4 regions of the Paenibacillus sp. RC73 genome follow, and region 1 is predicted to be linked to each of the others. Evidence: riboswitches for the same ligand, from Rfam matches in the RefSeq annotation. Region 1 holds a riboswitch; each other region holds the start of a gene.
What was found. A riboswitch is a leader RNA that binds a small molecule or an ion and turns the genes downstream of it on or off. The one in region 1 is predicted to bind thiamine pyrophosphate.
Positions count from the first base shown of each region.

Region 2: another riboswitch for thiamine pyrophosphate. It lies ahead of ABH897_RS23865 (ABC transporter substrate-binding protein); the one in region 1 lies ahead of thiM (hydroxyethylthiazole kinase).
Region 3: another riboswitch for thiamine pyrophosphate. It lies ahead of ABH897_RS26485 (thiamine phosphate synthase); the one in region 1 lies ahead of thiM (hydroxyethylthiazole kinase).
Region 4: another riboswitch for thiamine pyrophosphate. It lies ahead of thiC (phosphomethylpyrimidine synthase ThiC); the one in region 1 lies ahead of thiM (hydroxyethylthiazole kinase).

Region 1 covers NZ_JBIYCV010000005.1:238,003-241,134, forward strand. The annotation lists gene ABH897_RS14215 (fibronectin type III domain-containing protein) at 1-564, opposite strand, end outside; gene thiM (hydroxyethylthiazole kinase) at 859-1,665, opposite strand; TPP riboswitch at 1,729-1,838, opposite strand; gene ABH897_RS14225 (right-handed parallel beta-helix repeat-containing protein) at 1,932-3,104, shown strand.
Region 2 covers NZ_JBIYCV010000013.1:71,685-74,816, reverse strand. The annotation lists gene ABH897_RS23875 (bifunctional 2',3'-cyclic-nucleotide 2'-phosphodiesterase/3'-nucleotidase) at 1-196, opposite strand, end outside; gene ABH897_RS23870 (pyridoxamine 5'-phosphate oxidase family protein) at 419-853, opposite strand; TPP riboswitch at 1,119-1,228, shown strand; gene ABH897_RS23865 (ABC transporter substrate-binding protein) at 1,429-2,475, shown strand; gene ABH897_RS23860 (MTH1187 family thiamine-binding protein) at 2,875-3,132, shown strand, end outside.
Region 3 covers NZ_JBIYCV010000020.1:21,894-25,025, forward strand. The annotation lists gene thiO (glycine oxidase ThiO) at 1-1,002, opposite strand, end outside; gene ABH897_RS26485 (thiamine phosphate synthase) at 1,067-1,681, opposite strand; TPP riboswitch at 1,963-2,071, opposite strand; gene ABH897_RS26490 (ABC-F family ATP-binding cassette domain-containing protein) at 2,160-3,132, opposite strand, start outside.
Region 4 covers NZ_JBIYCV010000006.1:46,739-49,870, reverse strand. The annotation lists gene ABH897_RS15475 (alpha/beta hydrolase) at 1-133, opposite strand, end outside; gene ABH897_RS15470 (IclR family transcriptional regulator) at 433-1,176, shown strand; TPP riboswitch at 1,284-1,396, shown strand; gene thiC (phosphomethylpyrimidine synthase ThiC) at 1,580-3,132, shown strand, end outside.

The sequences.
Region 1 (3,132 bases):
ATAGGACGTCCCTGTAGTTCGCTGCACCTCTTTGTCATTTAAATAGATAATGGCTTGGTTCAGGTCAGCATCCTTCGGCAATATATAATTCACAGTAAAAGCGTTGTAACCCACATTCGTCGCTGTCAGCCCGCTTACCTCTCCTGGTGGTGTCTTATCTACAGGAGCATCAACGGAAGCTGTTTTAGTCTGTACTGTAGTACCTTGAGATTCATTACCACTCTTACCCACCGTCTTCACTCGGAAGGTATATGTCGTATTCGGCTGTAAGCCGCTCAGCGTATAAGAGTTACTTAGGATGTTATCTACATACACGTCGGTGCTGACACCGATCACCTTTACATGGTCAAAATTGATGTCCGACGGGTTGGTCCAAGACAAATTCACCCTTGTTGTATCTAACGGAACCGCTGTCAGATTGCTCACCTCTGCTGGTGCAATACTCAGAGCAGCGGATTGGCTCGCCACCGCATCCGTCCCTCCCCAGATACCATATCCCGTATTTAAAATCAGTGTAGCCGTTGCGAACGGAGCCATCCATTGGCGCAAGCGCTTCTTATTCATGATCTATGCTCTCCTTGATAACAATATGTATTTGTCTAACCAGTAAGCAAGCTTACAAAAATCCACTGCTGCAATACATAATTGGCAATATTTGGCATGAGCAGTAGGTGCCCATTTAATAGTTATCGGAATATTTATAGGAAATGTTTAGACTGATCGACTCCATTGAGTTGTACTTCCGTTCCCAGACTATCAGTACAAGCTCTTGCCCCAATAGAAGAACAAGGACTTGCATACATAAAAAACCGCGCCCAGCGCGGATACCAAAGATAATCGTATGATTTATGCTTGATTTCAGAATATCCGATCTAGCGGGCGCACCCTACCGTACTGGCGTACATCGTCCGGCGTTATAGCGAACAGCATATTAAGCAGCTCGATCTGAAAGCTTCCTGGTCCTTCCGTGCCTTTTCGTTCCGCTGCCATTTCAGCAGCAACACCATATACAGCAAGCGCTGCCATACCAGCAGTAAGCCTGTCGTTTTCGACAGCAGTGAAAGCGCCCAGTACCGAAGTTAATAGGCAACCAGCCCCGGTAACTTTGGTAAGCAGGCTATGGCCATTTTCAATGATCCACCCTATACGGCCGTCGGTAATGACGTCTTCTTTGCCGGTGATTGCAACAATGGTATTCAGTTGATGGGCTGCTTTGACTGCAAGTTGTGAAATATTCAAATCACCTGTTTCTCCAGCATCGACACCTTTAATCTGCATGTCTTCGCCAATGATTTGTGCAACTTCAGCAGCGTTACCACGAACAATATCCACCTTGACCCGATCCAGAATACGGAGGGAGGAGGCTGTGCGGAATGGAGTCGCTCCCGCACCCACGGGATCTAACAGCACGGGTACCCCATGTTCATTAGCCGATAAACCAGCCACAATCATAGACTCTACGAGTTCTTCATTTAACGTACCGATGTTAAGTACAAGCGCCCCTGCAATTCGGGCCATATCTGCGACTTCCTCTTTGGCGTATGCCATAACTGGTGAAGCGCCGAGCGCGAGCAGTCCGTTCGCCGTGAAATTGGTGACGACCACATTGGTTATATTGTGAATGAGCGGATTCGTATCCCGCATATTTTGTAGCAACAAAGCCATATTATCTAACACAAAAAACAACCTTCTTTCTTCAGGAACCTGTGAAAGGCTGTTGGCTTATACATATGTATACACTTATATCCCTACGCTGGCATTATCCAACAGGTTCACACGGTCTACGACGGCTTAGTCGTACTCTCAGCTTGCTTCCACAGGCTCCCGTTATATTTTTTTCTAATGTTACGGGTTCGTCGTACAAAAATCAACAGGTAATTGCCATAAAGACATGGATCGCAATATGTAGAAAACGTTTGGAGGTTTACTTTTTGGACAAATCTATCGCCTCCTCCCCGTCTGCTGTTGTAGCCGCTGATGGATCGGGTGACTACCTTTCTCTAATTGAAGCCTTAGCATCCAATGAAACAAATATTTTTGTGAAAAACGGTATTTACAATGTTTCTTCTACTGTGCTGATTCAAAATCATGCTACAAAAATACAGGGTGAATCCGTTGAACATACGATACTCCGTCAAACCGATCCTTCAAAGGACTTAATTACAATTAACGCCAATGATGTTTCAATTACCCGTTTAACCCTAGATTCATTAACTCACTCTGCTCAAGCAGCTCTTGTTATTGCATCCTCTAACCGTACCCGCATTGAAGGAAATAAAATTTTAGGTACTGCAAGTATTTTTGCCGTATACTTTGCTGGTCCAAAGGTGGCAGCAGGCGCAGAAACGATTGCAGCAGTAGAAGAAAATCATCTCGATAATGAAAATGTGTTTGAAAATAACACCGTATATTCTGATTTTATAGGGGATGGCATATCCTTTTCTCTTCAGAAAAATGGTAAAGTGCGCTATAACAATGTATTTGGCTCCTCGATCTCTTTTTATATGTGCCGTGATTCCGAAGTATTGGGCAATCTCATTAAGGATTCTCCTCTCTCCGGTATCTCTTACTCATTGCCCGCTTATAACAATCGCATTGAAAGGAACATCATCCTTCGTTCGATCAATTCAGGTATTCGTGTTTCCCGCAATTTAGAGCACCCTATTTCATTAAGCAGTCGATACCATGGATTAGAGATTGTTTATAATATTATCTTGGACACTCGCTTTTTTGGCATTGAACTGGATCAGCTCTCTGGCGGTATTAACGTGATGTTCAACACGATTGATCATCCTGATTTCTCGGGCATCCAGGTTTTGCGATGTTCTAAAATCAATATTTCCAGTAATAACATTTCTAATTTTGGAGCATGGAAAGGGCGTGGTAAAATTCGTGATTGGACGAGTGATTCGAACGGTATTTATCTGGAAACGGATGTTCAACAATCCAGCATTCATTTAAATGAAATCATATCCAATGGAAATGGGGATTTTGGCATTCGGGTTACGAAGGAAACTTCTCAAAATCGTGTTTATTTCAATCAAAATTTAGGCACTTATGTTCAGTATTCCTTATGTATAGAGGGCAATAATTTTTTGAAATAATATTGCCCTAAGAAAAATTTTATGCTTA
Region 2 (3,132 bases), on a different contig from region 1:
TCGTTTCCTTGTCCGCATAGTAATCGTAATTCATCAAGGCCGCATGAATATCCGTTGTTTCCATGATCCGCAAATTCACTGTACCGCTATCCTTGGATTCGCTGGCAGCCCAAGACGGAGCGGCTGAAAACACCAGCATGTTACAGGCAACGACTGCTGCTGTAAGCCCTCTAAACCATTTTTTATGAAATATCAAAATATATCCCTCCTCATTAAGATGTAGGCCTCATACACATACTTTTGCACATATATGTAAGCTTTGAGCCCACCATTCCTATTTTAATCCAACGCCGGACAAAAGAGTAGTCATTTACTCCATTTATTTATGAAAAAATAATTAATTTTCCGCAAACATAAAAACCAGCAAACCTCCCAAATAACTCGGAGAATTGCTGGTTTCCTCATATTCTATCCAATTCTATTTCTCCCACACCTGACGTCCGGTTTGCTTACCCACATACTCAATACGAGTCGGATTCACATCCAGAATGACATAATCGGGGTCATCCGGGCCAGAAAACCATTCCTTCAACGAATCATTCCACACTTGTTTGCGGAGTCCCTCGTCAGCCGTTACCCGGACAGTAGCCTCAACCTCCACGACTTCCTTCGTACCGCCAACCTCATAGCCCAGCAGCAGATAAGCGTTTGGATTATCCTTCAGCTCTTCCACCTTATGTGTTTTGCGATCTGTCGCGAGATGAATGTTCAGCCCTTCGTTAAAAAGAGCCATATAGCGCACCTTCGGCTTGCCGCCTTCTACTGTACCCAACGAGCAAAATTTGTTGTTATCCAAAGCCTTTACAATGGCTTGTTCCAGTTGGCTGCGATCCAATGTTTCCGTTTTACCCACGGTACAACAACTCCTTTTCGCAAATTAGAATTCCTGTGAATGCCCATGCCATGATCCGACACCAGCTCATCAAACCATACCTGCGGCAGTTCTGTAAAACAACATCAACCGATGGGATCATGGTCATTTTCAGAACAAAGCTCACAGTAAAAGTGTACCCTAGCGTACAGCAAATGAACCGTCACTTCTTCCCCAATGCTGGACAGACCCGCCTTCTAGGCATATAATCGTCGTAGTAAACCCGAATTGAATAACCCATTCGACTATACAATGCCAGGGGTGCTGGAATCGGCCGGCTGAGAGTGTGTCCCAAGACACTGACCCTTACAACCTGATCTGGGTAATGCCAGCGTAGGAATGCTTAAGCAAGATGCGCCCCTTTTTTCTTATTACGGCGGGCCATCCCTTACTTTGGTATATACAAGCGCAAGCGTCCCGGAACATCGGGGCGCTTTTTTTGTTGAAGATGATGTTGTTGGAACAGATAGCGTCCGGCAGAAGTTATTTTTGTAAAATGGGAAACATAAGCTGTCTGATCCGACGGATTACGGGTAATAAAAGGAGAGAACACAACGATGAAGCGCATGAAAATGTTAAGCCTAGGGCTGATCAGTCTGTGGCTCATGACCCTGACTCTGACCGCCTGCGGCGGAGGCTCCCCCTCTGCACCACAAGGCGCGGCTCCTGCCGCCAATACCCAAGCGACCTCCCCGACCAAGGGACTCAAGGATGTTAAAGTCGTGCTCGACTGGACGCCAAATACGAATCATACGGGACTCTATGTCGCCAAGGACAAAGGATTTTACGAAAAAGCAGGCTTGAATGTCCAGATCGTTCAGCCCGGTTCGGGCGGAGCCGATCAAATGGTTGCTTCCAATGCTGTACCTTTTGGTATCAGTTATCAGGAGGGAGTCACACAAGCTCGTACGCAAGGGGTACCGCTCGTATCCATCGCTGCGGTCATTCAGCATAATACATCAGGCTTCGCAGCCCCGGTTGACCGCGGGATTAAGAGCCCGAAGGATTTTGAAGGTAAAAAATACGGCGGCTGGGGTTCGCCCGTAGAAGAAGCGGTCATGAAATCCATCATGGACGCAGACAAGAGCGATGTAAGCAAGGTGAAGATCATCAACATGGGTAATGCCGATTATTTTACAGCCGTGAAGCGGGATATCGACTTTGCCTGGATTTTCTACGCATGGACCGGGATTGAAGCCCAACTACGGGGTGAACCACTGGATATGCTGTATGTAAAAGATTATTCCAAAAGTCTGGATTACTATACACCCGTCATCGTGAGCAACGAACAGACCATTAAAAATGATCCCGAACTGGTCAAGGCCTTCATGGACGCGACCGCCCAAGGCTATGAATATACCATCGCTCACCCGGAAGAAGCCGCAGACATCTTGACCAAAGCGGTTCCGGAACTGGATAAAAAGCTGGTACTCGCCAGCCAAAAATGGCTAAGCCCGCGTTATCAGGACGATGCCGCCCAATGGGGCGTACAAAAAACGGAAGTATGGCAAAACTACTCCGACTGGATGTACGAACGCAAGCTGCTCAGCAAGCCTTTGGAAGTCGATAAAGCCTTCACAAACGACTTCCTGCCCAAGCGTTAATCTTGTAAATCGAACTTGAAAGTACCTTTGTGCCACTACGCAGTCGGTTGATGCTTCCGAAGCGAGCTTCCCTATGGAAGGCTTTTAAAGCGACCGCTAACGCTTGTACAGCACCATTCCGTCCACTTCGTTTTTATGTTCATTTTGCTTTTGTAAAAATGCCACACCAATAAAACCCAAAAATATGATGGTTTTAAGGTGGTTGGCAGCGCAGCGGTTCATTTGAATCTGGAGAAGCGCAGCGTTCGCCTTTGCCGTGGGATTCTTACCTTTTAAATTTATTCAATGAATCCCACGGCAACAGCGATCGTAAGATCAAATGAAACGCGGAGCGGTCTCACCCGCCTTAAACCACCATATTCCCCTAAAAACAATCCAATGAAGGACAGGTGAATTCACATGGCTAACACACTGCTCAGTATTCAAGTAATTCCTAAAACCCCCAATAACGAGGACTCTTACGTATATGTAGATACGGCAATTGAAGTTATTCAGCGCTCCGGTGTCAAACATCAGGTGAACCCATTGGATACGACCATGGAAGGCGAGCTGGACGAGCTGCTGAAGGTGGTTAAAGAAATGCACGAGGCACTGACGGAAGCAGGCAGTCCAAGCATCATTTCACAAATCAAAATCGCACATAACCCGCAGGGCATC
Region 3 (3,132 bases), on a different contig from region 1:
TACTCCTTCTACGCCGGGAACAGGCCCAATACAAGGACGCCCCGCCACTGCCTGCGGACGCAAGCCCGCCCAAGTGCATATAAAAGAAGCTTCACGGACGCGAGGCAACCAGGCAGAAGCACGGGCCAGCAGCCCCTCCAGGCTTCCAATGCTCACCTCTTTGTCAAACTGATGCGGCAGACTCGTCGCTCCAATCCAAAGCTCGTTGTTCCGCTTGGGCACTAAGTAAATATCATCGGCGTAAAGGGTATATTCCAACGGATGTTCCTTCAAGGAGACTGAAACAGCCTCACCCTTGACCGGATAAAGCGGATATTCAAAACCGACCTGCTCCAGCAGTCTCATACTATCCAAGCCTCCAGCAATAATGACCTGATCACAGGAAAAAAAGCCACTGTCTGTTTGTACGCCGCAAACTCGCCCATGCTGTACTACAAGTTGCTCCGCCTGTGTACCAGAGCATATTGTTGCTCCCAGTACGACAGCTGCCCCCGTATAAGCACGACAAAGCTGGGCAGGAGAAATCTGTGTCTCCTTTGATCGGTATATAGCCCCGATCACTTGACCATCCAAACCTGGAATTCGGCGAGCCAATTCTCTGGCATCCCACCACACAGGATGATCAACCTCTTGCGCAATAGCCGCATTCCAGCGTTTTTGCCCCTCTGCTTCCGAACGGAAGGGAGTCACAAATCCTTCTGTACGGAATTCCACCGAAACACCAGACAAACGCTCTAGGTCACGAACCAGCTCGGGAAATGCATCCCGGCTTGTGCGAGCGAACTGTGCCAATTCAGGGTCGGTGAATTCTTCACTCTCTGCTGCCAGCATCCCAACCGCAGCCCCTGAGGCTCCCCCGCCCGGAATGAATCGTTCCACCAATATCGTACTGCGACCCTCCTTGGCCACATGATAAGCAATGGAACTACCGATGACACCTCCACCAATCACCAAGCATTCAGCGTGTCCAATAGCTTGTACCTCTGTTTTTATCTCTGGCATATGTTCCATCTCTCCTCTCCACTAACGATTCTGCTTGCAGCGATCTCCTACTTTCATTTCACCACTACATGCTGTGCACTACCCGATCCACCATTCGCTTGTACGCCATCGCAGCCGCAACGGGGGACTCAGCCTCCCAGATGCCGGACATCACCGCAATTCCGCTTGCACCCGCAGTATACAGCTCGTGAATATGGCGTGGTTGTATGCCGCCTAGAGCAATCACAGGAATGTTCAGCAGCCTGCATATGCGCTCAAGCTGTGCTATACCTCGCGGAGTAACACCAGGCTTGCAGTGAGTCTCATACACATGGCCATAGAGTACATAATGCGCTCCTGCCCGTTCGGCAGCCTGTGCCTCCTCCAAGGAATGCACCGACACCCCACAGCGCATATCCTCTGAAAGTAAGCTTTTGACAGCTGCAACAGGTAATCCGTTAGCCGGTAGCTGGATAGCTCCAACGGAGGTAAGCAAAGCAACATCCACCCGGTCATTTACTGCAATTTGCTGTAAAGGAACTCCTCGATTCACCATACTGCGGGTTAAAGCAAGCAATTCAGATGCGCCCTTCTGCTTCAAGCGCACGTGTACATAATGAACATACGGATGAATAGCAGCAGCCACTTGGGCAGTATGTGCATGTGCACTAAAATCGCCTTCCATCGTAATTACGTGCAATTCGATCTTATTCTCACCTCACAATGGACTAAATGGTTGTAAGCTGACCCTGTATCTTTACAGTCTCATATCGTGCTATACGTTATGGACTAACCACGTTTACCAGCAAAAAAATGAAGGGGTACGGTATATGAATACGAATATATGAACAAGAACGAAAACGCAAAAAAACCACTTCCCGAAGGAAGTGGTTTAACGTACGTCCAATAACCAAACGGATCATTATATCCGTATACGTATATCGTCCCACATACAAACAAAGTAATAAATTCGTTACCTCGTTTGTACGGCGCTCACTTCCCTACGCTGGCATAACCCAGATCAGGTGCAAAGGGTCCGAAATCCGTTTATTCCGTCTCAGCCGCATGGGCGGCTCCCCTAGTGTAACTATTTTATTGTATCAGCTAAAGATAGCTTAGCATAATTTCCTAATCCTGCAAACCCTGCTTCTTGTGAAGCTTGGTACAGAACTGGATATTTAGTTGACTTTACTTGTCCATTCTTCCACATTCCACGTTTTGGTTACCCAATCCTCATAAAAGTCCGGTTCGTGAGATACGAGCAGCACCGTTCCTTTGTATTCCTTCAAGGCACGTTTCAACTCATCCTTTGCTTTGATGTCCAAGTGATTGGTAGGCTCATCGAAAAGCACCCAATTGCTTTCCCGCATTAGCAGTTTGCATAGGCGGACTTTGGCCTGCTCACCACCACTGAGCGCGGATAGCGGACGGGTGATATGCTCATTTTTCAAACCGCAACGCGCCAAATGCGCCCGTACTTCATGCTGGTTCAAGTGCGGGAATTCATTCCACACATCCTCAATCGGTGTAACTTTCTCTGCTCGTACCTCTTGCTCAAAATAAGCTGGCTGCAAGAAATCCCCTTGATAGGTCTTGCCGCTGATCGGCGGAATTTTTCCCAGAATGGTTTTGAGCAATGTCGATTTACCGACACCATTGTAGCCCACAATCGCAATTTTATCGCCGCGTTCAATCGTCATGGACATTTTAGGCAACAGGGCATGGGTGTAGCCAATTTCAAAATCAATACCCTCAAACACCGTTTTCCCACTCGCACGTGCTTCTTTAAATTGGAATGTTGGCTTAGCCGCTTCTTCCGGTTTATCGATGCGCTCGATTCGATCAAGCTGCTTCTCACGACTCTTCGCCCGACCTGACGTAGAGGCGCGCGCCTTATTGCGTTGAATGAAATCTTCCTGTTTCTTAATAAAATCCTGCTGCTTCTCATAAGCTTCAATATGCTGGCTTTTGTTCAGGTCTGCCATTTCAAGGAACTTTTCATAGTTGGCTGAATAACGGGTCAGCTTGGCAAATTCAAGATGATAGATGACATTAACGACCTGATTCATAAACTCAGTATCATGAGAAATAAGAATAAACGCATATGGATAATCCTTCAGATAACGTGTAAGCCATTCAATATGCTCTACA
Region 4 (3,132 bases), on a different contig from region 1:
GAAAAAATACGACCGACAGCAGCAAGGCAATAACGACATGCTTGATTCGCAGCAGCCGGGGGTTGATCAGTGGGGTGGACGGCTCATGGACAGCATGCTGTAGCTGAGAGCTGCGCTGGGATGTCGAAATCATGTAAGAGCCTCCTTATATAAAAATGAACTCCGTTTCATAGAATTCTAGGTACAATTCCACTTGAAAATGATAGTTTATGTCCGTATAGATACCTATTATCGTATGATGCGTGTTATCCAAAGTCAACGGCTGAACCGGAAAAGTAAAAATGATGCAAAGATTTGTCGATGTTTGTTCTCGTTCTGTAATATGGCTGTCACAAAAACATTGGTTTACAGTAGCCGCGACTATTCTATATAATTTATGTAACCATGTTTCATGGTGTGAAACGAATATGGAACAAAGAGGAGCGGTTCACAATGGAAGACCGTAAATTAACGGTTCGCGCCGTGGAGCGTGCGCTTGATATACTGATGTGTTTTACTGGAGATTCCGATCTGGGTCTAACAGAGATTGCTTCCAAAATTGGTTTACATAAAAGTACCGTTCATCGGCTGCTGACCACGCTGGAGGATCGGGGCTTTGTCGTTCGGAATCCCGCAACGGAAAAATACCGGCTCGGCATCCGGATATGGGAGCTATCCACCCATCTGTCGCAAAGCGACGAGCCGGCGATTCTATTACAGCCAGCGATGGAAGGATTGCGTGACCGTCTGGGCGAAACGGTCAGCCTATACCTGCGCGATGGCAGTATGCGTATCCGCATTCAGGCCGTGCAGAGCAATCAGGCGATCCGCCGCGTTGCGCCAGTGGGTGCAAGCATGCCGCTGGCTGTAGGAGCCTCCAGCAAGGTGCTGGCGGCCTTTATGCCGCAGCAGGAGCTGGAAGCCCTGCTAAGCGGGGATGAATGGCCGCCCTCGGTAGACCCGGAGGTCTATAAGGCTCAATTGCAGGATATTCGTGAGAAGGGCTATGCGACCAGCTATGAGGAGCGGGAGCCGGGCGCTGCTGCTGTGGCTGCGCCTATCGTGAATCGGAAGGGACAGGTCGCTGCGGCCTTGTCTGTATCCGGTCCGGTCAGCCGACTAGCGCCCGAGACGCTGCATGATTTTGCACCGATTTTGATCGAGGCGGCAAAGGAAATGGGGCTTATGCTTCCATAATCTTTGGAAAAAGGGACCAGAGAAGGGTTGCCAAAGCCGTAAATTTGAAGTAATCTGATGGGGATGGCGGGTTGTCAGTTATAGCCGCCTCATGCGAATAGAATTATCACATTTACTGGGGGAGCCTGTAATGCCGGGCTGAGATGGAATCGCACTAGATTTCGGACCCTTTGCACCTGATCTGGATCATACCAGCGTAGGGAAGTAATCGGCCATTGAAATGTATACGTAGCCGCTGTCTATGGCAATGCATCGGAGTATGATTCCGCGTGCGTAGCCGTCTGCATAGCTGTTTCGTTAGATTAGCCGGTTCCCTGGGGAACCGGCTTTTTTGCATAGATCAGCCAGCCTGGGGATGGTTCCGGATCGGTGTGTCATTTCATCGAAACGGGAGGAATGGACAATGAAACCGACAGAAACAGAAGGAACAGCAGGGAACGCAGTGGATGAACAGACAGGAGGGGTGAAGCCCTTTCCGGGGAGCCGCAAGGTATATATTCAAGGCTCGCGGCCGGACATTGCCGTACCGGAGCGTGAAATCGCCCTGCATCCCACACATACGCCACAGGGCACGGAGCATCATGAGCCGTTACGTGTGTACGATACGAGCGGTCCCATGACCGACGAAGCCTATCAGGTCGATATCCGTCAGGGCTTGCCTCCATTACGGCGGGCTTGGGCACTGGAACGGGGCGATGTGGAGGCTTACGAGGGGCGTGCCGTCAAGCCAGAGGATAACGGGTTGAAGCCCGGCTCCAAACGGGAGACGGCTGAATTTCCCGGCGTAACCAACCGTCCGCTCCGTGCGCGGCAAGGGCGTAGTGTAACGCAAATGCATTATGCGCGGCAAGGGATCATTACGCCCGAAATGGAATTTGCATCCATCCGCGAAGGGGTGGAACCTGAGTTTGTTCGACAGGAGTTGGCGGCTGGACGAGCTATTTTGCCTTCAAATATCAACCACCCGGAAAGTGAGCCGATGGTGATTGGGCGTCATTTTCACGTGAAGATTAATGCGAACATTGGTAATTCTGCGGTTACGTCCTCCATCGAGGAGGAAGTGGAGAAAATGACCTGGGCTGTACGCTGGGGCTCGGATACGGTCATGGACCTGTCCACAGGCCGTAACATCCATACGACACGTGAATGGATCATCCGTAACTCCCCTGTGCCGATTGGGACTGTACCACTGTATCAGGCGCTTGAAAAGGTGAACGGCGAAGCCGAGGCGCTAACGTGGGAGCTGTATCGTGACACGCTGATTGAGCAGGCGGAGCAGGGCGTGGACTATTTCACCATTCATGCGGGCGTGCTGCTGCGGTATATTCCGATGACGGCAAGTAGAATGACAGGAATTGTGTCCCGTGGAGGGTCGATTATGGCGGCATGGTGCCTTGCGCACCATCAGGAGAACTTTTTGTACACGCATTTTGAGGAAATATGCGAAATCATGAAAGCCTACGATGTGGCCTTTTCCCTCGGGGATGGTCTGCGTCCGGGTAGTATCTATGATGCGAATGATGAGGCACAGTTTGCTGAGCTGGATACGTTGGGTGAGTTAACGCAAATTGCCTGGAGGCACGACGTTCAGGTCATGATTGAAGGACCGGGACATGTCCCGATGCACAAAATCAAGGAGAATGTGGAACTGCAAATGGAAATTTGCAAGGAAGCTCCCTTTTATACACTGGGACCGCTCACGACGGATATTGCACCCGGATATGATCATATTACCTCGGCTATCGGGGCGGCAATGATCGGTTGGTTCGGGACGTCCATGCTATGCTATGTTACGCCGAAGGAGCATTTGGGCCTGCCGAACAAGGATGATGTCCGCGAGGGTGTCATTACCTACAAAATTGCGGCACATGCTGCCGATCTGGCAAAAGGCCATCCACGGGCGCAGCAGCGGGACGATGCTTTGTCCAAGGCACGCTTTGAATTCCGCTGGCGCGA